2 regions of the Brevibacillus sp. FSL L8-0520 genome follow, and region 2 is predicted to be linked to the other one. Evidence: riboswitches for the same ligand, from Rfam matches in the RefSeq annotation. Region 2 holds a riboswitch; the other holds the start of a gene.
The links. A riboswitch is a leader RNA that binds a small molecule or an ion and turns the genes downstream of it on or off. The one in region 2 is predicted to bind cyclic di-AMP.
Positions count from the first base shown of each region.

Region 1: another riboswitch for cyclic di-AMP. It lies ahead of NSQ24_RS14120 (CAP domain-containing protein); the one in region 2 lies ahead of NSQ24_RS05795 (C40 family peptidase).

Region 1 is NZ_CP150171.1:2,834,453-2,845,655, reverse strand. It holds gene def (peptide deformylase) at 153-677, shown strand; gene NSQ24_RS14140 (homoserine dehydrogenase) at 730-1,755, shown strand; gene NSQ24_RS14135 (hypothetical protein) at 1,836-1,979, shown strand; gene NSQ24_RS14130 (TetR/AcrR family transcriptional regulator) at 2,081-2,683, opposite strand; gene NSQ24_RS14125 (glucose 1-dehydrogenase) at 2,898-3,647, shown strand; gene NSQ24_RS14120 (CAP domain-containing protein) at 3,812-4,516, opposite strand; cyclic di-AMP (ydaO/yuaA leader) riboswitch at 4,524-4,679, opposite strand; gene NSQ24_RS14115 (RidA family protein) at 4,954-5,427, shown strand; gene ilvA (threonine ammonia-lyase) at 5,432-6,409, shown strand; gene NSQ24_RS14105 (amidohydrolase family protein) at 6,426-7,613, shown strand; gene NSQ24_RS14100 (PAS domain-containing protein) at 7,697-8,350, shown strand; gene NSQ24_RS14095 (AbgT family transporter) at 8,374-9,921, shown strand; gene NSQ24_RS14090 (rhodanese-like domain-containing protein) at 10,013-10,378, opposite strand; gene NSQ24_RS14085 (inositol monophosphatase family protein) at 10,748-11,203, shown strand, end outside.
Region 2 is NZ_CP150171.1:1,108,922-1,120,124, reverse strand. It holds gene NSQ24_RS05825 (response regulator transcription factor) at 1-140, opposite strand, end outside; gene NSQ24_RS05820 (sensor histidine kinase) at 137-1,258, opposite strand; gene liaF (cell wall-active antibiotics response protein LiaF) at 1,272-2,147, opposite strand; gene NSQ24_RS05810 (rRNA adenine N-6-methyltransferase family protein) at 2,178-2,741, opposite strand; gene NSQ24_RS05805 (PspA/IM30 family protein) at 2,832-3,527, opposite strand; gene NSQ24_RS05800 (hypothetical protein) at 3,615-4,025, opposite strand; cyclic di-AMP (ydaO/yuaA leader) riboswitch at 4,405-4,543, shown strand; gene NSQ24_RS05795 (C40 family peptidase) at 4,549-5,208, shown strand; gene ltrA (group II intron reverse transcriptase/maturase) at 5,288-6,553, opposite strand; gene NSQ24_RS05785 (response regulator transcription factor) at 7,330-8,049, shown strand; gene NSQ24_RS05780 (HAMP domain-containing sensor histidine kinase) at 8,050-9,420, shown strand; gene NSQ24_RS05775 (cytochrome P450) at 9,626-10,981, opposite strand.

The DNA of each region.
Region 1 (11,203 bases), 1.7 Mb from region 2:
CGTTTCCATCAACTTCATGTTTACCATTTAAGATAGCGTATATAAGCGTATTTGTCGATGAAAAAACAGGCGTTCAGCAAAGCGTTTGACGAAAGGGGACCGCTTTGTTACGTTGGATACAAATTGACTCGTTGTCGGGGAGGAGAAGCGAGATGGCTGAACGGATGATCGTGCAGCTGGGGGATCCGATTCTAAGGGAACGATCCAGGCCGGTGAGCCCGATTACGCAAAATGTGTGCAACATTCTGGATGACATGGCGGACACCATCTACGCGACCGAGGGAAGAGCAGGTCTTTCTGCGATTCAGATCGGGATACCCAAGCAGCTGGTCGTCATGGATTGCGGAACCGGCCTGATCGAACTGATCAATCCGGTAATCGTGGACAGCCGGGGTGAGCAAAAAGGAACCGAAGCCTGCCTGTCCATTCCCGGTGTCGTTGGCATAGTCACGCGGGCCCAATATGTAAAAGTAAAGACGCTAACGCGTGCGGGAGAAGAGGTCGTACTGGAGGCAGAAGGATTTTTGGCCCGGTGCGTGCAGCATGAAATCGACCATTTGCATGGCATCCTCTATATCGACTATGTAAATGAGCTGTACGATGACCGGAAAGGCAAAAAGCTGAAGCCGGCAGACGCCAATCCCATCCTCGCTCATCGGCGTCGTTTGCCGCGTTGATTCGGCCGCAGACAGCGAATCTAGTACGGTACACAGCAAGGAGGAACTCGCAATGAAACGATACGACGTGGTCGTCTCTGGATTTGGCTCGGTAGGCAGACAAGTCGCAAGATTGCTTCACGAGCGCAAGGAAAGATACCGGATGGTCTACGATGCCGATGTCAGGCTTGTCGGCGTCATGCGTTCGACCGCTGGCTGCTACGCGGATGAAGGACTGGCACTCGAACAAGTCCAGGCGTTTTCCGCAGAGAAAAGTATGGGAGATAAAAAGAAAACGGGAGCCGACTTCCTGGCAGCATGTCCATTTGACATCCTGATCGAAGCGGGTCCTTCTGATATTGTCACTGGCGGCATGGCCCTCTCCTACATGAGAACCGCCCTGTCCCGCGGCAAGCATGTCATCGCGATCTCCAAAGGGGCGCTGATAGCAGATTACCAGGGGCTCCATGAGGCGGCCAGACGACATGGGGCCATGCTCAAAGTAAGCGGAGCAACGGCTGCAGCTTTGCCGACGGTTGATTTGCTCCAGTTCAATTTGGCCGGTTGTGAAGTGGCGCTGATCGAAGGAATATTTACCGGAACAGCCAATTTTGTGCTGAGTGCAATGATGGAAGAAGGCATCTCCATGGAGGAGGCGATTATCCGCGCCCAGCAGATGGGGATTGCCGAGCCTGATCCGCGCTTTGATCTCGAAGGCTGGGACACGGCCTGCAAGCTGACAATTATGGCCAATGCAGCTTTTCATGCAGGCATTCGCCTGTCGGATGTGGCACGGAAGGGCATCCAAGGCATCACACCGGAGCTAGTGCAGAAGTGGAAAGCAGACGGTCTTGTCCCCAAGCTGGTAGGCAGTCTGCGCAAAGTCGACGACACTCTCCAGGCCGCTGTGGACGTGCAGCTATTGTCCGAGACTCACCTGTTCGCCCAAGTCCGCGGGACGACCAAAGCGATTCGTCTGGAAACGGACACAATGGGGGAGCTGTTGGTGGGGGGAGGAAAATCCGACCCGGTGGCAGCCGCAGCTGCAGCCCTGAAAGACCTGGAGCACATCCTTCAGGCAAACCGGGCAAAAGGCTGAACGAATCCCTGAAGAACGAATAGCTTCACATCCCGGGTGCGTATACTAGGCACAGGTCGCACTCAGTGAGGAGGCTTCCCATGGACCAACAACAAAACAATGACAAAGATGTCAGTGTAGAGTTGCAGCAGGTGGGGGCATACCCGACCAAACAGACAATGCATGAAAAAGAGGTACCTTTGCTAGAGGAGCAGAAGTGTGACTGCTGTTCCACAGAGAGCTAAGAGCGTCGAAGCGAAGAGAACGCTTTGACGAGAACCTCTTGAATGTGAAAAGCCGGAGTGGTACCGTTCCGGCTTTTTGCTATTTCCCGCCCCGAAAGGGCTCACGCAAACGGAGACAGCTCATACGGCCCCTTGATCGCAAGCCTCATCAATTGCAGCGCCATGAAGCGGGGAGAATAGCTCATGCCGCCCTCCAGCCACCACATGATGACTCCTAAAAAGGCAGAGGCGGTATAGCGGACAATAATCTCTCGCTGTGCCGTGAGCTTGGTGTCATCGGGCTGGAATTCGTCCAGGCCTTGGGAGATGTAATCGGTGATGACTTCGATCAGGCGATCAGCGAGTGGTGCCTGGTGATGGGACAGCATTACCTTGTAAAAGGTCGCATGGCGTGCAATCTGTTCAAACAGGCAGACGAACACGGGGTGCGGTTGATCTACGTGCAAGTCTGCTTTTTTCGCATGTTTGGTCGTTTCGCGCAGACTGTCCACCAGCTCCGAGAGGACTTCTTCTGTGCTTTGCCACATCAAATCCTGTTTGTCTCGATAGTGGAGGTAAAAGGTGGCCCTATTCAAAGTGGCACGCTCGGTAATGTCCTGTACGGTGATGGCCTCATACCCTTTTTCCTGTATGAGCGAGGTAAACGCGTCCTGAATGAGCTGGCGTGTCCTCCTGACCCGCGGATCAATCTTCTTCGGTTTCATCGACATTCTTCCCATCCTTGTTGAACTTTTTCTATGTGATCCACACAACGTTGATCTTCTGTTGATTTATCGTCACTTCGGCGTTTTGTGTTGTTTGCCCATATAAGAAGGGCATTGATATAATTATTTACGACACAGTGTCGATAAAGCAACTAGTTGTTTAAAATTTTTTTGAATTTCTTTTTCAGAAATGAAAAAGCGGGAGGATACGACTATGGGTCGTCTAACAGGAAAAGTCGCCATCATTACAGGTGCGGCAAGCGGTATGGGGGCACAAACAGCTCGTCTGTTTGCCCAGGAAGGCGCGAAAGTAATCGCGACGGACATGTCCGAAGACAAGCTGCAAGAAGTGGTGAATGAAATCAAGGCGGACGGCGGGGAAGCCATCGGGGTCAAACACAACGTCGTTTCCGAGGACGAATGGAAAAACGTCATCGCACAAGGTCTGGAGGCATTTGGCAACATTCACGTCCTGGTAAACAATGCGGGTATCAGTACAGATGCTACGATTGAGCAATTTACGATGGAAAACTGGAACAAGGTGATGGATGTAAACCTGACCGGCTGCGTGCTGGGAATGACGCTGGTTTACCCTGAGATGAAAAAGGCTGGAAGCGGTTCCATCATCAACATTTCGTCTATCGCAGGACTAGTTGCTCTGAACTTTACGAATGGTTACACCGCTTCCAAAGGGGCGTTGAGAGCTCTTACGAAAGCAGCAGCTGTCGAATGCGCGAAGGATTCCGTCCGCGTGAACTCCATTCACCCGGGCATTATCGAAACACCAATGACGCAAATGATCACGGCTCCAGAGGTTCGGGGCATTTTTCAGGCGCAAACGCCGCTGCCTCGTCTCGGCAAACCCGAGGATATCGCTTATGGTGCACTTTATCTCGCTTCGGACGAGTCTTCGTTTGTGAGCGGCCTTGAAATGGTCATCGACGGCGGCTGGTGCGCTCGTTAATGAGCCTCTGATCCGGGTGTCGCCATTTTCTCCTTTGATCACAAAAGCCTAGATCGATACCATGCCCACCAGCTTCAGGTGGGCTTTTTTTGCAAGCAGGGAAAAAACCGAAAAAACCGAGTCACTCTGTTGAGCAACTCGGTTCTTCTCTGCAGCCATCAAGGTTATCCGGTAAATTCTTGTACCCAGTAACCATTTTGGTAGCCTACGCCGATTTTCGTGAAATTCGGGTTCATGATGTTTTTGCGGTGACCGTCACTGTTCATCCATTGCTGCATCACTTCTTCAGCGCTGCGCTGACCCATGGCGATGTTTTCGCCGGCAGTCATGTACGATACGCCAAAGCGCTTCATCATGTCAAATGGAGAACCGTAGGTAGGGCTGTTGTGATCAAAGTAGTTGTTTTGATCCATGTCAGCCGCTTTTGCCAATGCTACCTTTTCCAATGCAGCATCGTAAGCAAGCGGAGCCAGACCAGCTTTTGCACGCTCTTGGTTTACCAGATTTTCCACTTCGCGAGCAAACTGGGAGGAAGCGTTGACAGTGTTGCTTGCCGGAGCTTTAGCCGGTTGTTGAACTGGCTTTTGTACCGGCTTTTGCACCGGCTGCTGAACCGGTTTTTGTACCGGCTGTTGCATCGGAAGCTCTACCCATTGCATAGAGTTGGATGGAAATGCCCAGTTCCATTGGTTCCATTGGTTCGATGGTTGGGATTGTTGCGAAGGTTGGGAATTCATGAAATATGGGAGCCATTGCCCTTGATTAACAACATTTTTTACCGGGCATGTGGCAGCAAATGCTGAAGTGGACATCGAAGTAACAGCCAATCCCAAAGCAATAGCGATGATAGACTTGCCGAATGGTTTCATGTTCTCATCGTCTCCTTTTCTTCGCCTACGAGGTTAGTTGTCGGGTTCGGGCTGAGGATACAACCCTTCACAAGCGTGATTCACCCCAATGCAGAGTGGCTAACTCTACAAAAAGAAGTCCCCCGCACTTCCACTTCTTTGGAAGTTTCGGCTTGTTTGTTTGGCTTAACTAGGATAACAAATAGACTTGAGAGAATGGAACCTGTAAATAATGGCAGACCTTGTTGACGCTTGTTCAGAAAAGGAAATACCGCCGTGTATTTGTGGCATGATTTCCATGACAGGCGGCTGGAGGATTCAGCGGACGGGTGCATGTTGTTGATTTTTTCTAAAAAATTTGTCGATATCAAAAAAATTGTATCATTTTATTCCGGGATCGTGATAGAATGAGAATATCGAGTGTTGATTAGAATTTTCAGAAAAGCGTGGTGGTACTTTTGTCATTTGTGGAAAAGAGACTTGAAGAGCTGGGGGTAAGTCTGCCCCCGAACCAACCGCCTTTGGCAACCTACGTATCCTGCGTGCGTTCGGGCTGCCTGGTTTTTACCTCAGGAGCCGGCTGCTTTGTCGATGGGAAACCGCTCTATACGGGCAGGCTGGGCAGGGAGCTTACTGTAGAACAAGGATATGAGGCGGCACAGATTACTGTCCTCAACCTGCTCAGCATGATCAAAGCGGAGATTGGCAATCTTGATAAGATTGAGCGGATTGTGAAAGTACTCGGACTGGTGAGCAGCGCAGACGATTTTTACGACCAGCCCCAGGTTATGAACGGGGCTTCCGATCTGCTGGTGAACGTTTTTGGCGACAGGGGGAAGCATGCCCGCTCTGCCTTGGGCACATCCGTTCTGCCCATGAATCTGCCTGTGGAGATTGAAATGGTCGTAGAAATCAGGGAAGAGGAGAGATAAACGCATGTTCGTTACATTGGAGCAAATCAGGCAAGCCAGGGCCAATCTCGCGGGTGTCATCTTGCCGACACCTATGCAGTATTCGCGCACTTTCAGCGAATGGTCAGGCAATACCATCTACGTAAAATGCGAGAATCTGCAAAAGACAGGGGCGTTCAAAATCCGCGGCGCGTACAACAAGATCGTGAGCCTGACAGACGAGGAAAAAAGACGGGGTGTCGTGGCCTTTTCTGCAGGCAATCACGGCGCAGGCACTGCCTACGCTGCCCAGATCCAAGGGATTGCAGCTACAGTGGTCATGCCGACCAATCCTGTACCGAGCAAGCAAAATGCGATCCTTCATTACGGCGCCAAAGTAGTAGATGGAGGGAGCACCTCCATTACCATGTATGAAAAAGCGCTGGAGCTTCACCAAAGCGAAGGTCTTGTCTTGATCCATCCGTTTGAAGACATGCATATTATCGCAGGGCAAGGCACGATCGGCCTGGAGATTTTGGAAGAGCTTCCCGACGTTGACGTGGTCATCGTTCCGGTCAGCGGGGGAGGGTTGATATCGGGCGTGGCGGCTGCTTTGAAGGAGACAAAGCCGGCCGTGCGCGTGATCGGCGTGAATAGCGAGGGGGCCATGGCGATGTATGAATCGCTTCGGCACGGCTGTCCGTTTGAAGTGGAAAAGGTGGATACGATCGCGGATGGATTGATGGCCAAAAAGCCGGGAAAGATCACGTATGCACACACGACAAGATACGTCGACGAGATGGTATTGGTCTCCGAGGAAGAGATTGCAAGGACGGTGGTGAGCCTTGCGGAACGGGCCAAGATGGTAGTAGAGCCGTCCGGTGCGGCCGCTTTGGCAGCAATGATTCACCATCGGACTGCACTCAAGGGAAAAAAGGTAGTCGTGCTGGCTTCAGGCGGCAATGTAAACATGAAGCTGCTCGCTGAGCTGGTCGAAAAGTACACGCAACAAATCCCAGTATAAACAGGGTGGTGCTGACGTGAGGCGAAAAATATACAATGTAAGAATAATCGACGTTGTACATTTGCGGCAGATTGAAAGAGGAACGGTTGTCTTTGACGAATCCGGAATATTGCATGTCTCTGAGGCAGGCAATGCGGAAGTGGCAGACTGGGAGTTCGACGGAACGGGAATGACGCTTTTGCCCGGCTTGATCGACTGCCATGTGCATTTGGGCATGGACGCTTCACCTGATCCCTTCAGGCAAATCAGACTGGATTCCGCAGCGGACACGGCGTTTCGGGCTCATCAGCAAGGAAAACAGTTTCTCGAGGCTGGCATCACGACAGTACGGAATGTGGGTACACGATACAATGTAGATATTTCCTATCGAAATGCGGTTGAGCGAGGCTTTGTCGAGGGGCCGCGCGTCTACGCATCCGGCCAGCCCATCGTCATGACTGGCGGGCACTGCCATCCAATGGCGATTGAGGCTGATGGGGTTGACGAGGTGAGAAAGGCCGCCCGAAGCCAACTGAAAGCGGGAGCAGATCTCTTGAAGCTGATGGCCACGGGCGGTGTCCTAACAAAAGGAACAGAGCCGGGCTCCACGCAGCTTTCAGAGGCAGAGCTGCGCTGCGCTTGCGAGGAAGCTTCTCATGCCGGAAAAACAACTGCAGCTCATGCGATTGGTTTGGAAGGAATCAAAAACGCCATTCGTGCAGGCGTTACGACGGTCGAACACGGAACGGTGCTCGATGACGAGGCCGTCCAATTGATGATCGAAAACGGAACGTTTCTGGTTCCGACCCTGATTGCTGCGACGCTGATCCTGCGCCAGCCGTCTGAGAGCGGAGTGCCTGAGGAGTTTGTCCGCAAGGCAGAGCCGTTTGTCCAGATCCATCGGGAAAGCTTCCGCAAAGCGCTTCGGCACGGAGTGAAGATTGCTGCAGGCACAGACGCCGGTACCCCTTTTAACATCCCAGGGTATTTGGCGGATGAATTGCAGCTCATGCACGAGGAAGGAATGCCAGCGATTGAGACGATTCGGGCCGCGACGCTGCAGGCAGCTGCATGCATGAAGCTGGAGGACAGAACGGGTTCCATTGAGGCAGGAAAATGGGCAGACCTGCTGCTTGTGGAGGGAAATCCGGTGGAAAACCTGCTTTCTCTCAAGCGAGTAAGGCAGGTGTATAAAGGGGGTAAGCTTTGCGTACACCACCGGTAAACAAGCAGGCCTCGTTGACGATTTGCCCAGGAGACGCAGCCGCATTCTCCCACATAAACACGCTAGGAAATGAGGTTTCACACATGAGTTCATTGCATCCCATTTTGGCCAGTTATATTCCTGTAGTTGAGGGCCTGGCTCGAACGATTGGCGACCACTGTGAAGTCGCCCTGCACGACATGACCAACCCCGAGGCTTCGATCATTGCCATTCACAACAGCCATGTAAGCGGCAGAAGCCCGGGAAGCCCGGTGACCAATCTCGGTCTGAAGCTGCTCCGTCAGGGCGAGCAAGGGCATGACTTCATTCTCAACTACAAGCACGAAGGGATTAAAGACAAAATCATCAAATCCAGCACGATTTTTATCAGGGACGAGCATCAAGCCATTATCGGTTGTATCTGTATCAATCTGGACGTGACCAGCCTTGTGATGGCCGAGTCTATTCTCAAAGGAATGGCTTCTTTTCAGCAGGAGCCAAGTGAAGAAAAAACGGAAGAACGCTTTGCTCCCACTATCTCCGAGTTGATGGACCAAATCATTGAGGAATGCATCCGCAAAATCGGCAAACCCGTCCCCTTTATGCAGAAGGAGGAGAAAATTGCCTTTATCGGTCTGCTCGATGAAATGGGGCTGTTTTTGATCAAAGGCGCTGTGCAGCACGTAGCCGACCTGCTGGATGTTTCCAAGTACACGATCTACAACTACGTGGAGAAAACGGGTAAGCAGCCTTCGTAAATTGAAAGGGAAGGGCGGGGAATATGATGGCGGCACCTGTTACGCAACAGACGAATGCAAGTAAAAAAGGATTCTTTTTGAAATTCCTTGACCGTGTGGAAGTGCTTGGCAATAAATTGCCGGATGTAGTCACACTGTTTCTCGTCATAATCGCCGCCATTTTGATCCTTTCCGCTATCGCTGCCGCACTCGGATGGTCGACGGTGAATCCCACCAATCATGAGCGGATCGCCGCAGTCAACCTGCTTAGCAAAGAGGGGATCGTCCGCATTCTGATCGAGATGGTCAACAACTTCACCTCATTCCCGCCGCTCGGCTTGGTTCTGTCGGTCATGCTTGGCGTCGGATTGGCAGAATCAACCGGCTTGATCGGCGCAGCGATGAGAAGGACTGTACTGGCCTCCCCGCGTTCGTTGATTTTGCCGATTATCGTCCTTGTCAGCATGTTGGGACACGCCGCCGGAGACGCGGCCTTCATCGTTATGCCACCGATCGCTGCGATGATTTTCACCATGCTCGGCCGGCATCCGATCGCAGGGCTTGCTGCCGCATACGCTGCTGTAGCCGGCGGCTTCAGTGCCAATCTGGTTGTTTCCGTATTGGATGTGACGTTGGCAAGCTTTACGCAGACAGGGGCTCAAATGATCGATGCGAGCTATATGTCCAGCCCTGCGATGAACTTCTATTTTATGGTGGCTTCCACTTTGATGCTCGTTCCTTTGACCGTATGGATCACTGTCAGGATTGTGGAGCCAAGGCTGGGAAGCTATACACCACAAGCTCAACAAAATGCTGTGGAAGGACAGGTGACACCGGAGGAAAAACGAGGATTGCGCTGGGCCGGTATTGCTTTGTTCGTCTGCGTGGTCATCCTGTCAGCCGTCACCATACCGAGCGGTTCGCTGCTTCGCGACCCTGATACCGACTCGCTGATTGTCTCTCCATTTATGAAGTCGCTCGTTCCCATTTTGCTCTTTTTGTTCGGGATTCCCGCTGTCGCCTACGGTATTGGAGCCGGTGTGATTCGCTCGGACAGAGATGTGGCCGAACATTTGGGAAAGACGATGTCCGGAATGGGCTATTACATCGTTCTGGCATTTGTCGCCTCGCAAATGATCGCGTATTTCAACTGGAGCAATCTCGGTCCGATTATTGCGATCGAGGGAGCTGCTTTTCTGCAAAACATCGGCTTGACAGGCCTTCCGCTGCTGATCCTGTTTATTCTGTTCGTCGCTCTTATCAATCTCCTCATTGCAAGCGCGACAGCGAAATGGGCAATTCTCGCGCCGGTCTTTGTCCCCATGTTTCTGCTGCTGGGGTACAGTCCCGCTTTCACCCAGGCTGCCTACCGCATCGGTGATTCGATCACCAATCCGATCACACCTATGCTGCCGTATTTTGCGATCTTGCTTACTTTTGCCAACAAATATCAGAAAAATCTGCAAATGGGAACCTTGATCTCAATCCTTCTGCCGTATTCGTTATTCTTCGGGATTTTTTGGCTGCTCCTGTTTGCGCTATGGTACCTGTTAGGCATGCCGCTTGGTCCGGGCCACTTTATCAAGGGATAAGAGTTTGGGAGGAAAGGTCCTCTCTGAGCAAGATGCCTCCGAACCAAACAGATTGGCAGCCGCCGTCAAGAAAAACAACCAGCGAGACAGTCTAGTCCGCTGGTTGCTTTGGTTCGTTTCCGCCATTCTCGTGATATTGTTTCCAGGCAGTCAGCCCGCCTTCGAGCGAGGTGGCATCGTAGCCTTTTTCGCGCAAGAGCTCAGCCGCTTTTCGCGCCTTGTTTCCGCTCGTACAGATCGTGATGATCTGTCTATCCGTTGGCAGTTCTTTCATTCTTTCCTGAATGTCTTCGTCCTGTTCGACCATCTTCAGATACGGGAGGTTCTCCGTCGGCACGCCGTAATCGTTCAAGCTTTCTGCACGATATTTGTCTTCATCACGCACATCGAGCAAGTATAGCCTCTCTTTGTTTGCAAGGCGGACAAGCAAGTCGCGGACCAGGATTTTTTGTTCCATGCATCAATCTCCTGTTCTTTGTTTGAAGTCTTTTGGCAAATCCTTCAGGCCATTCCATTTTACCATGCGGACGGCTTTATTTGTGACTTAACCCATAATGGGGGTGCATGAACATATCGTGTCTATTAGGTTGGAAGCAAAAATTCGTTTGTTTACAGTGGAAAGGGTTTAGATAGAACATGACTATATAGCTCACTGGCACAGAAGCGGAATGATCCAAAAGAAATCATGAATGTTTCGGGAATGATCTGCCGTAGGTATGAAAGGGAAACGGAAAAACAGGGGAATCCTGAAGTTGCTGCTGACGTGCCTCCATCCTACAATCGCCAAAGGCATTGAAGACTGTTTTCCAGACAGGAGGAAACAAGCGTGAGCTATGTAGAGCTTGCCAAGCAAGTGGCGAAAGAAGCGGGTACGATGATCAAAAACAGGCGCGAATCCCGATTTACGATAGAAGAAAAAGGCAATGCCTTCGATGTGGTCACAGAGCTTGACAAAGCATCAGAAAGCCTCATTCGCAAACGGATTTTGGAAGCGTACCCTGACCATGCATTTTTAGGGGAAGAAGAGTCCTTTGCAAACCACCATACTTTTGTAAAATCGCTAGCAAAGGCAGACGAGACTCCTTTTCTTTGGATCGTCGACCCGATTGACGGAACCAGCAACTATGTGCAAAGAATTCCGGGCTTCACCGTTTCCATCGCCCTGGCCAGCAAAGGAGAAGTGATTGTCGGCGTCGTTTACGACCCGAGCCAGGATGAATTGTTCTGGGCGGAAAAAGGAAAGGGAGCGTTTGTCAACGGGAAAGAGCTGAAGGTCGCCGGC
Region 2 (11,203 bases):
TGCAGCTCGACAGCCAGCTTCACTCCTTCTTCACCGCTGGATGCTTCGGCTACTACTTCAATGTCGTCTTCAGTAGACAGATAAGCAGCCAATCCCATTCGCACCATTTCATGATCGTCCACGAGCAATACGCGTATCATGTCAGCTCTCTCCCTTCCATTTCCGCTTGCAGCATGATCGGGATGCGCACCTCGATCTGCGTCCCTTTTCCGACTGCCGAGTAAATATCCAGCGAGCCGCCGAGCTCTGCCACCCGCTCCCGCATGCTTCTCAATCCGTACGAAGTCAGCTTCTCTCCCTCCGGATCAAAGCCGACGCCATCGTCTACGATGCGCAGCCTGACTTGCCCCTTCAGCGTAAACAGCTTGACCGCGATGTGGTTGGCACGGGCATGCCGGAGCGTGTTGGAGAGTGATTCCTGCAAAATGCGGAACAGATGGTCCTCGATTCCGCTCGGCAGGTTGTCCACTTCTTCGATCTCCCAGCTAATTTCCATCGCATTTTTGCGGGTCAGCTCTTCCAGCAGATCTTCAATGGCTTCCTTCAGTGCCTTGTTCTGCAAAGTCGCCGGGCGGAGGTGCAGCAGGAGCGCCCTCATCTCCGCCTGCGCAGCCGCGGCCATTTCTTCCACCAGCTCGATCTGCTGGGCAGCTCGCTGCGGATTTTTTTCGATCAGTCTTTTTAAGGCTGCAGTGGTCATCGCGATGGCAAACAACTGCTGGCTGACCGCGTCGTGCAGCTCGCGGGCCAGTCGCTGCCGCTCTTCGGTGACCGCTGTATGCTTCAATTGTTCCGCCAAAGCGGCGTTGTGATTGGACAGCCGTTGCAGGGAAGCGACCTGTTCTTCCCACTGGGCCGCCAGACGGTTCAGCTGCCAGCCCAGTTCACCGATCTCGTCCTCGCCCAGCTCAGGGACGCGCGAAGACAATATGCCGCGCCCCAGGCTGGTGGCTGCCTCCCAAAGCACCTGCAGTCTCTTTTTCAGCAAATTCCCGAAAATGTAGCCTCCGACCAACCCGACGACACTTGCTGTCAGGATCGCGAATGCAAACGAGGCCAGTTGTGTTTTCCAATCCAGCTTCTCCGGCAAATAGAGATGCAGGTAGGTCGCAAGCCATCTCGTGACGTCCGGGTCCCCGGCCACCACGCAATACAGAATCAAACTGCACAAAAAGGAGGCGGTAACCGCTCCTACGGCCAGCAGCAAACCGTAGCGCACGTACTGCCATTGGATACTTGCCAACCGCTGTCGTCGCATTTGTCAGTACCCCCTAAATGTACTTGACTTTAACATCGCCGACGAGCAGCGAAATCTGTACATGGATTTTTTGCGCTTCCTGTTCGTACTGTTCGGAGCGGATCATCACGCTGCGATTGATGCCCCCCTGCCTATGGCCAAACACTTCCAGATCGCCGATGCGCACCTCCGCAGATACGGCTACTGGCATGTCTACCGGAACGTAAATAGTGACGTCCCCCACCCAACCGTCGACTATCAGAAACGCTTCATCATCCATCAGCATCGCCCGGGACAGATCTATGACAACATTCCCGACTCCGTGCCAGATATGCAACTGGCTTAGCTCAAAGCGGCCGGATGTCAAGTGAAAATCACCGATCAGCGAACTGCGGGAATCTTTGGGCGACAAAATGCTGCCAGGGCCCGCGGATGAAGCAGTCCATCTGCTTCTTTCCGTTCCAAATGGATTGCGGTATCCCGCTTTCTGTCTCCAATGCCCTGATTGTTTGCCTGTTGCCGTATCTTCCGCTGAAGCAAAATTCGGATCAGCATCGGCTGCTTCGGCAGCCTCCGGTATTGTCGGCCGGATTCCTTTGTCAGCCGAACGCCCACGGATCAGCCGAAATCCAAAGTAAATGAACAAAAGCGGGATTACAAGCTGGAACAGATCATCCATGCCGATATGAAGCCACATGTCCAAAGCAATCATGATGCCGAGCCCGGCCAGCAGGCCTCCCCGAACACGCTTGTGATTTCCCCACATCTGTACGCCGAAATACACGAGAACCATCGGCCACAAATCAAAGAGGCCAAACGTGATTATATGCAAGCTGTCAAGAAAAAGGCCAATTCCTGTCAAAATGATCAAGACACCGACCGTCATTTTTTGTAAGCGGGACAATTTCACAAAGGTCTCCTCTCTTACGCCCCATGTCGGCTAATTTCCTACACTTCCGTCACGGCAAGTATAAATAAACGCAGGCGGAATATTCAACGGCGTAAATGTGGTTTCTACCCGCTGAAAGCGCGTCTGCAGCTCAGCTTTCAGTTGGAGGGAGTATTGAAACGTGATGAACAGGCCACCCGGAGCAAGGGCAGACTGGACTTCATCCAAGATCCCCGTCCGCAATTCCGCGGGAAAGTTGGCAAACGGAAGTCCGGAGATAATGGCATCAGCCTTGCCAATCCCGGCCTTACTCATGTACTCTTGCAGCTTCAGTGCCTCATCCCACATCGTGATGCCGGGAAATCGGCGAGTCAGCATTTCGCGAAACAACGGATCTCTCTCCACCAAAATGTATTTGGTATCGAGCCTTTTTTTCTTTAGAATGCTTTCCGTAAAGGCGCCTGTTCCAGGCCCCAGTTCTATAATCACGTCAGACTGATTCCAGTCCACGCTGCACAGCATCTTTTCGCATAAAAAACGAGAGCTGGGAATGATGCTTCCTACACGTCCTGGCTCCGCAAAAAATCGACGTAAAAAGACCATAAAGTCTGCCAAGGATAGAACCTCCTAGGGGAAAAGCAGCCTGCTTGGACAGGCTGCCTGGTTGCCACTTCCTATTCTACACGAGATGCCTGATTCCTGTCGTTACTCCTGAACTTTCGCAGGCTCGGCATCCTTTTTGCTTTGCAAAGACGCTTTGATTTGGGCCAGCTCCTCATCCAGATCATTCTTTTCAAGGGACTCGAGAGCTTGCTCCAAACCAGCGCTGGTCTGGCGCCACTGGCCGCTCAGATTGGCTTCCGCTTCCATCCGCAGCACTTTTTCTTCCATCCGGGAAAAGCCTTTGCCGGCAGATTGATTGCCCATGCCGACAATTGCATGGTTCACTTGTTTTTGCGTTTTCGCTACTTGCGCTCTTGCCATCAGAGTGAATTTTTTCGCTCTCATTTTATAAAATTCTTCTTTCAGCTCGGCCAGCTTCTCGCGCATTTGCTGAGCGGCTTCCGATGCTGTCAGATAAAGGGCTTCGTATTCTTGGGCACGCAGTTCGTATTGCTTCTTGTCGGCCAAAGCCCGGCGCGCGAGCAGGTCTTCCCCTTCGGTCAGCGCCAGCTTTACTTGACGATCGCGTTTTTCCGCAAGCGCCACTGCCTCTTCCCATTGCTGGTGGAATTTCTTCTCCAGGGCCACTTGCTTGGCTACTGCCACTTCTACTTGTCCGATCTCCACTTCCATGTCACGCATGTACTGATTGAGCATAACCACCGGATCTTCCATTGAATCCAAAGCGTCATTCACAGAAGCCACCGTCAAGTCACGCAGTCGTTTAAAAATACCCATTTTTTAGTCCTCCTTATCATATCACAAGAAATTTGATTGTCATGTACCTTGCACTTTTCAGGTTTGTTTCATCACTTGTCATCGATATCAAGGTTGTTGCTTCTTGGCTATTCTGTGCTCCCAGCTGTCCAGAGTATCCTCTTTCAATACCTGCCTTGCCCACTGCCTCTCCCATACTGTTGGCATGGAATCATGCGTCTTGTCACTGCGTCGGATAAAGCGGTACCCGAGGTAAATCACTCCGATAGCCAGTACGACATTGAACAGTAAATGCAGCTTGCCGATCAACATTAACAGCCCGAACAGAAAGATCAGTATCCCCCAGAAGCGGGAACCGGAACTGCCAATCACTTTACGGGCTCCGTATAACATGATCAGCCCGGGGATCAGCACACCGAGGAAATCGCCGCCGTCGATGCCGAGTTGGTCCAATAAGACAAACCCTCCGGTCAGCAGCAATGCGAGTCCAAGGAGCACCTTGCCAGACCGCTCACTCATGAAATGCTTCCCTCCAATCGACTATTTGTTGGTGTGTCAACCTTATGCCTTTATTCTAGACGGGGCCAGTGTTCGACATAACGGGCGAGCGGTTGGTTTTTGCCTCCGTCCCTGGACGGATAAAGTGTCGTCCCCCAATCGGACAAGGGTCCCTCCTGATTAGGTTCAGCCCTTTTCCGGCGTGGGGTGAAGCCGTCTTGTAGCGGGAGAGTCCGACACATCGTTTCCATTACTTATAGAAGAAAAACATCGCTTGCACGGTACTGCCGAAACGTTACAGCTTATGACAAAATATTGTGACGAAATCGTGAACAAGCATGGGTATAAAAAGGAAAAGTGGGACAAGTGTTGAATTGTGTGGAGGTGCGTGTAAAAAAACATCGAAAAATAGCCGAGTTCCGCTATGCGGAAACGGGGGACCCATTATCTTTGGGGTGAATGGCTGCGCTCTCGCAGTCTAGGGAATTCCTTTCGACCGAACCCTTCAGCTAACCTCGTAGGCTCAGGAGAGGAGCAGTATCTTTTGCGCAAGACAGTAGTTTCTTTGCTTATTGCCGGGTTGCTTGCGATGGGTGCCAGTGCGGCGCATGCTCAGGAGGGAACCCCCCTGATGAATGTCGTCAATGATCTGTACGGTGTCCCTTACAAGTCTTCCGGTACCACGAAAAAGGGCTTTGACTGCTCCGGTTTTACACGCTATGTGTTTGATGCGCTAGGTGTAGATTTGCCTCACAATTCTTCTTCTCAGTACCAAGTCGGCCAACCGGTTAGCCGCAAAGATTTGCAGCCCGGCGACCTCGTCTTCTTCAAGACGAATGGAAGAAGCATTTCCCACGTAGGAATCTACATCGGCAATGACACGTTTGTGCACTCGGAATCTGGCAGAGGCGTCGTCAATACCAAATTGAGCGACCCTTACTACTGGAGCAAACGCTATGTAGGAGCCAAGCGAATCGCTGCTCCGGCACTCCAGGCGAAAGCCACCGACACTCCTCCAGCCAAGAAAGCGGTACAAGCGGCTTCCTTGCCTGAAGCACAACCAGAACAACAAGCGAAAGCGCCCGAGGCAGCTCAACCAGAGCAACAGCCTGGGCAGCAGGCAGCAGCTGCAGCTGAGACACCAGTTGAGACACATACAGTGCCACAGCCGGAACAACAGCCGGAAGCGCAGCCTAGCAAGTAAGTGCAAGCAATCGAGTAGGAGGGGGCGACTAACCCCCGTCCTCTCACACCACCGTACGTACCGTTCGGTATACGGCGGTTCACCAAGCTTGACGAATTTGAGAATATCGTTGCACTAAGCTTTTCAGCCCTTGTTGTTGCCAGTAGGCAATGCCGAGGGCTTTGTGTATATGCGGAGATTTTGTGGTACGCCATGCACCCTTGCGGGTATTTGCAATTTCAATGGCTTTTACGTGAGATATGCCAAGAGAACGAAGTTCTCGATATCTGGTTCTCACGCGTTTCCACTGCATCCACAAACAAAGACGGAGCCTGCGCCTTGTCCATTCCTCAATGGATTGTAGAATGCCCTTCGCGTCTGCAAGGGCGAAATATCCAATCCAGCCCATGAGGTACTGATTTATTCTTTCAATCCGCTTCTCCATCGAGATGCTCCACACCGGATTCGTGATCGTGCGGATTTTCTCTTTTAGCTTGAGGAGGGATTTGGGGTGGATGCGAATCCTTGTCTGTTTTGCAAAGGTAAAACTAAAGCCCAAGAATTTTCGTTTCCATGGTCGGTCTATCGCGCTTTTCTCCTCATTTACTTTTAGCCTTAGTACCTTCTCCAAGTGGTTTTGAATACTCTTCTTTACTCGTTCCCCTGCCCGTTTTGTTTTCACGTAGATATTACAATCGTCTGCGTAGCGGCAGAAACGGTGGCCTCTCTTTTCGAGTTCCTTGTCCAAATCATCAAGTAGGATATTTGCCAAAAGTGGGCTTAACGGCCCACCTTGCGGTGTTCCTTCACTTGATGTTGTACAGACGCCATTTATCATGATCCCCGCATTCAAGTAGGAACGAATCAGTCTTAAAATTCTCTTGTCCTGAACTTTTCGAGCCACACGGCTCATTAGAATATCATGATTTACGCGATCAAAGAATTTCTCTAGATCGATGTCCACCACGAAACGATATCCTTCGGAGATATACGCTTGCGCTTTCCTTACTGCCATGTGAGCGCTACGTTTTGGACGGAACCCATAGCTAGATTCCGAGAAGGTGGGGTCGAAGATCGGCGTTAACACTTGGAGGATGGCCTGCTGAATAAAGCGGTCTACCACGGTGGGAATGCCTAATAACCTTACACCACCGTCAGGTTTCGGGATTTCGACTCTGCGAACAGGTGAAGGTCTATAGGTTCCCCTTTCCATCTTCTCGCGGATGGCTTGCCAGTGTTCACGTAGATAATCGCGTAGTTGTTCGGTTGAAACACCATCGACTCCACCGACACCTTTGTTTTCCTCCACTCGTTGGAGTGCCATCCGTAAGTTTTCCCGTGATAAGACTTTTTCCAGCAAATCCATAATGATGTTCCTTCCTTCGCACATGCGGACTCCGTGCTTGCTGTACGATACTCAGCCCTCTTTTGTACCCTCGGGGCTTCACCCCTGCTCTTCAAAAGTAGTTCCTTGACAGAATTCTGCTTCGACGTACCGTATCAAAAGACATGGATCGCATGCTGACTTGATGTTCGGCCCTTCCCCATTCAAGCGTCCTCTACTCGGGTACTATGGCCTCTGCTGACTTCTGCATGTTCAGCGTCTCCTTACGGAGACGGTTACCAACAGTTGAAGGCGTTTCATGCAGACCTCCCCAGGTAAGAACGATAACTTTCATCCCATGTACCTGCCCAAGTTTACTACTGTATCCCTTGGCTGTATGGGGCTTTGTCTTGTTTGGCAGACTCGCCCGGATACAACAGCCTCAAATTGGGTTCGTGTACCTCAGGTCGGGATTTTGCCGCCGGCTTCCTTCAGATTCGACCTCGCGGTCGACACCCTTGCCTTGAGCTAACGGTTGGTACAGCCAACCCCCGTTCGGGACTTTCACCCTATAGCTATCGCCCATGCTGGGCGCACCAAAAATGAAAGCCAGGGACGTTAGGTCTCTGGCTTTTTCTGACGAAATTTAGTACCTGGTGTCAATAGGAAGTAACACCCGCTATTCTTCATTATATGTCCTTTTTCCTGCCGGAACACGCTGGTAACGTTTGGTTTCTTTGTCCTTCACCAGTCAAACCGTGTTATGATAGGAGAGAATACAAATATTCAGGAGATTTGAGGTTACTGGGGGAGTACCTGTGAAAGACCATATTTTGCTTGTAGACGACAATCAGGAAATCATAGAGCTTCTTGAAGATATTTTGGAAAACGAAGGGTATGAGGTCACTTTTTCAGAGAGCGGGGAGCATGCCCTTACTTTGTTGAAGCAAGGCTTGAAGCCCAATTTGATTCTTTTGGACATCATGATGCCGAATATGAGCGGCTATGAGCTGTGCTCGCAAATTCGCCGCGAATCGGACCTGCCGATCCTGTTTCTCAGTGCGAAAGGAAAAGCGGTCGACAAAGTCGTCGGTTTTGAAATCGGCGCCGATGACTATATCACGAAGCCATTCGACACGGAAGAGCTGCTCGCCCGCATCCGGGCGCATCTGAGAAGGTACGAGCGGATTCGCAAGCATACCGAAGAGCACAGCGAAAAGGACCCATCCGGCTCCTCCATTACCGTTTTGAAATTTAAAGGACTGGAAATCCACAAGGAAACGTACTCGGTGTATGTAAATGAAGAAAAAATTGACCTTTCCACCAAAGAATTTCAGTTGCTCACCTTTCTGGCCGAAAATGCCGGCATTGTGTTTACCCGCGAACAAATTTACGACCGGGTATGGGGATACGGCTACGGCTCCCTCAATACTGTGACGGTTCATATCAAAAATTTGCGGGAAAAGCTGGAACGGGAGCGGCAGTACATCAAAACGCAGTGGGGGACGGGTTACGTTTTCATCGGGGAGAAGGTGTAGATGAGCATCCGCAACAAGCTGTTCCTCTCGTTCTTCGCACTGATTGCGCTGAACCTGTTCGTTTTCAAGTTTGTCTTCGAGGATATTATTGTCGTTCAACTGAAAACGGATCGCCACAATCAATATCGCTATGAAAAGGAAACGGCTGAAAAGGTTCGCGTCAATCAGCTGCTCAGCGCCAGCAATTTCAAGGACCCGACAGACCGCAGCGAGTTGGAAAAGCAGTTGCCGGAGGATTTGGTATACAAAATGTTAGTCAAGGACGCCAACGGCAACACGATCTTCATCAAGACATCCCAGGCATACAATTTGAAAAATCCGCCGAGGAAAATAAAAAAGGAAAATACCGATCTGAAGGTTGTGGCGGAATACCATTTTCAACACGAACCGCCGAAAAAAGGCGAAACCATCATCTACTTCTACACAGATGACTCCGATATTATGGCAACAAAAGGGGTCAGCATGATGCTCTGGTACATCTACGGGAGCATTGCCCTGGTCGGACTTGTCCTGCTCGGCTTCTTCGTCCGCTGGATTCACCGGCCGGTAAACGAGCTGTCCCGCGTAACGCAGGAAATTCGCGAAGGAAAACGGCTGGTTTCGTTTACGTACCATTCAGAAGACGAATTTGGCCGTCTGTTTCGCTACTTCTCCGACATGGTCGATCAGCTCCGGTTTTCCGAAGAGCGTCAATCCGAGCTGATTTCCGCGATCGCTCACGATTTCCGGACACCGCTGACAACAATCAAAGGATACGCCTCCTACATCGCCTCAGGGCGGGTAACCGATCTGGAACGGATCAAGAAGCAGATGAAAAAGATCGAACAGAAGACGGACGATCTCGACAAGCTGCTCGACGAACTGCAGGACTTTACCCAGCAAAGTACGGAGCTGAAGCTGAACCTGAGCCGCATCCACGTCAAGAGCTTTGCAAAAGGAATCATTGAGGACTACCTGGTCAAGATCAAGGAATCGGGACTAACACTCCAGTGGAAGCTGCGCATCTCCAATGATCTGTACATCGAGGCGGACGAGACCAAGCTCCGCCGCGTACTGGAAAATCTGTTAAACAACGCCATTTACTACAACAAGCCGAACGGATCGATCCTGCTCACCTGCGACCAGCGGGAGGGGCATGTGCTCTTTTCCGTGATCGACAAGGGTGAAGGCATCTCGCAGGAGGATTTGACCAAAATCTTCACCAAGTTTTACCGCGCGGAAAAATCGCGCAATCGCAACAATGGCGGAACCGGCCTGGGCCTGACGATCTGCCAAAGCATCGTCCAGCGACACGGCGGTTCGATTTCCGTCAGCAGCGAGCTGGGGAGGGGGAGCTCTTTTTCCTTTACGATCCCCTTTTTCCAATCTTAATTTATATAGATTTATTCTCAGTTAATATATCCTTTATAATTGTCTGGTAGATTATCTTGTATAGCATGTTGCTTTCAGTGATAAATAACCCCAGTTCGGTATCTAACACCTTAGCGGAAATTGCAAAAATGGTGGGCAGATGCCTTTTTTTTATGCAAAAAGACACGAACCGTCAATGGTCCGTGTCTTTTTCTGTGCCCTTTCGTTATTGCGACCGCGCCTCCAGCCTCATCATCAGACCGCCTTTCGGGCGAAGGGTGACAAGCGGCTCCGCTTCCACGGGCTTGCCCGGGTCGGCGAGCTGAAAGCGATACTTCTGTGCGAACGTAGCGAGCAGCAGCGCGGCTTCCATCAGGGCAAAGTTGTTCCCGATACAGATGCGCGGACCTCCGCCAAACGGAAAGTAGGCGTATTGCGGGATACGCTTCAGCAAGTCCCCCTCAAACCGTTCCGGGATGAAATCCTCCGGCCTGTCGTAGTACTTCTCGCTTCTGTGCATGACGTACTGGCTCATCATGAGCGTATCTCCGGGCTTGTACGTATGCCCCCCGATCTCCACTTCTTCGGCGACTTCCCGGTTGATCGTCCAAGCCGCCGGGTACAAGCGCAGCGTTTCGCTGATAATCTGGTTTACATACTTCAGATTCGGAATATCCTCTACCGTGGGCAGCCGTCCTCCCAACACCGCGTCCAGCTCGGCCCAGAGCTTTTTTTCCGCCTCAGGGTTGGTCGCCAGCAGATACCAGATCCAGGACATCGTGTTGGCTGTCGTCTCATGGCCTGCGACAAAGATGGTCATGACTTCGTCTCTTACCTGCTCATCCGTCATTCCTTTGCCGTCATCCTCATCTCTTGCCGCCAGCAGCATCGCCAATAGGTCAGTGCGCCCCTGATCTCCTTCACGGCGGCGCTCTTCGATGATGTTGTAAATCGTCTTGTCGAGCAGCTCGGCTGACTCGCGGAACTGCCGGTTGCTTGAGGTCGGAACGGTGAGCGGAATGTCGATGAAGGACGACGCTTTCGTCGAGACGTATTTCAGGCCCACATCGATGGCCCTGGCGATCTGGTCGGCGCCTTCCTTGAGACCTTTGCCAAACATCGTCTCTGTGATAATCGCCAGCGTCACTTTCATCATGTCTTCATGCACATCGCGTACATCTCCTGCTTTCCAGTCATCCATCAAGCTTATCGCCTGCTGGACCATGGACTCGCCGTAGGTCGCGATCCGCTCGCGGTGGAATGCCGGCTGCATCAGCCTGCGCTGGCGTATGTGCTTCTGTCCTTCGCTGGTGAGGATGCCGTCACCGACGACCGCCCGGGCGACCTGCAAGCCTTTTCCTTTGCGAAAATGGGCCTGCTTGCTCACCAGAATTTCCTTGATCATGTCCGGATTGCTGATCAAATACACATGCCGCGAGGGGCCAAAGCGAAAGTGGGCCACATCGCCGTGTTCTTTCGCAGCTTCGCGCAGGAAGCGGAGCGGGTCCCGGCGAAAGGCGAGCAGGTTGCCCGAGATCGGCAGTCCTTTTGGGCCAGGTATGGTGGTTATATTCACGATCATTCCCCCATTCTCAGTCGTGTTTTTCCCAATACTGTTTGTAGTATCCAACCAATCTGGCCGTTTATACCATGAGTGCCATGTCTGAGAGAAATGACTGTCGATGTTGCTGTCGGAGGAGGTCTCGCAACCACCGAGGACACGGACAATGGACTGAACTGCCGTAAACCATCAAAATGTGGATACAAGGATTCGGGCAATAAAAAAAATCGCCCGAACTCGGCG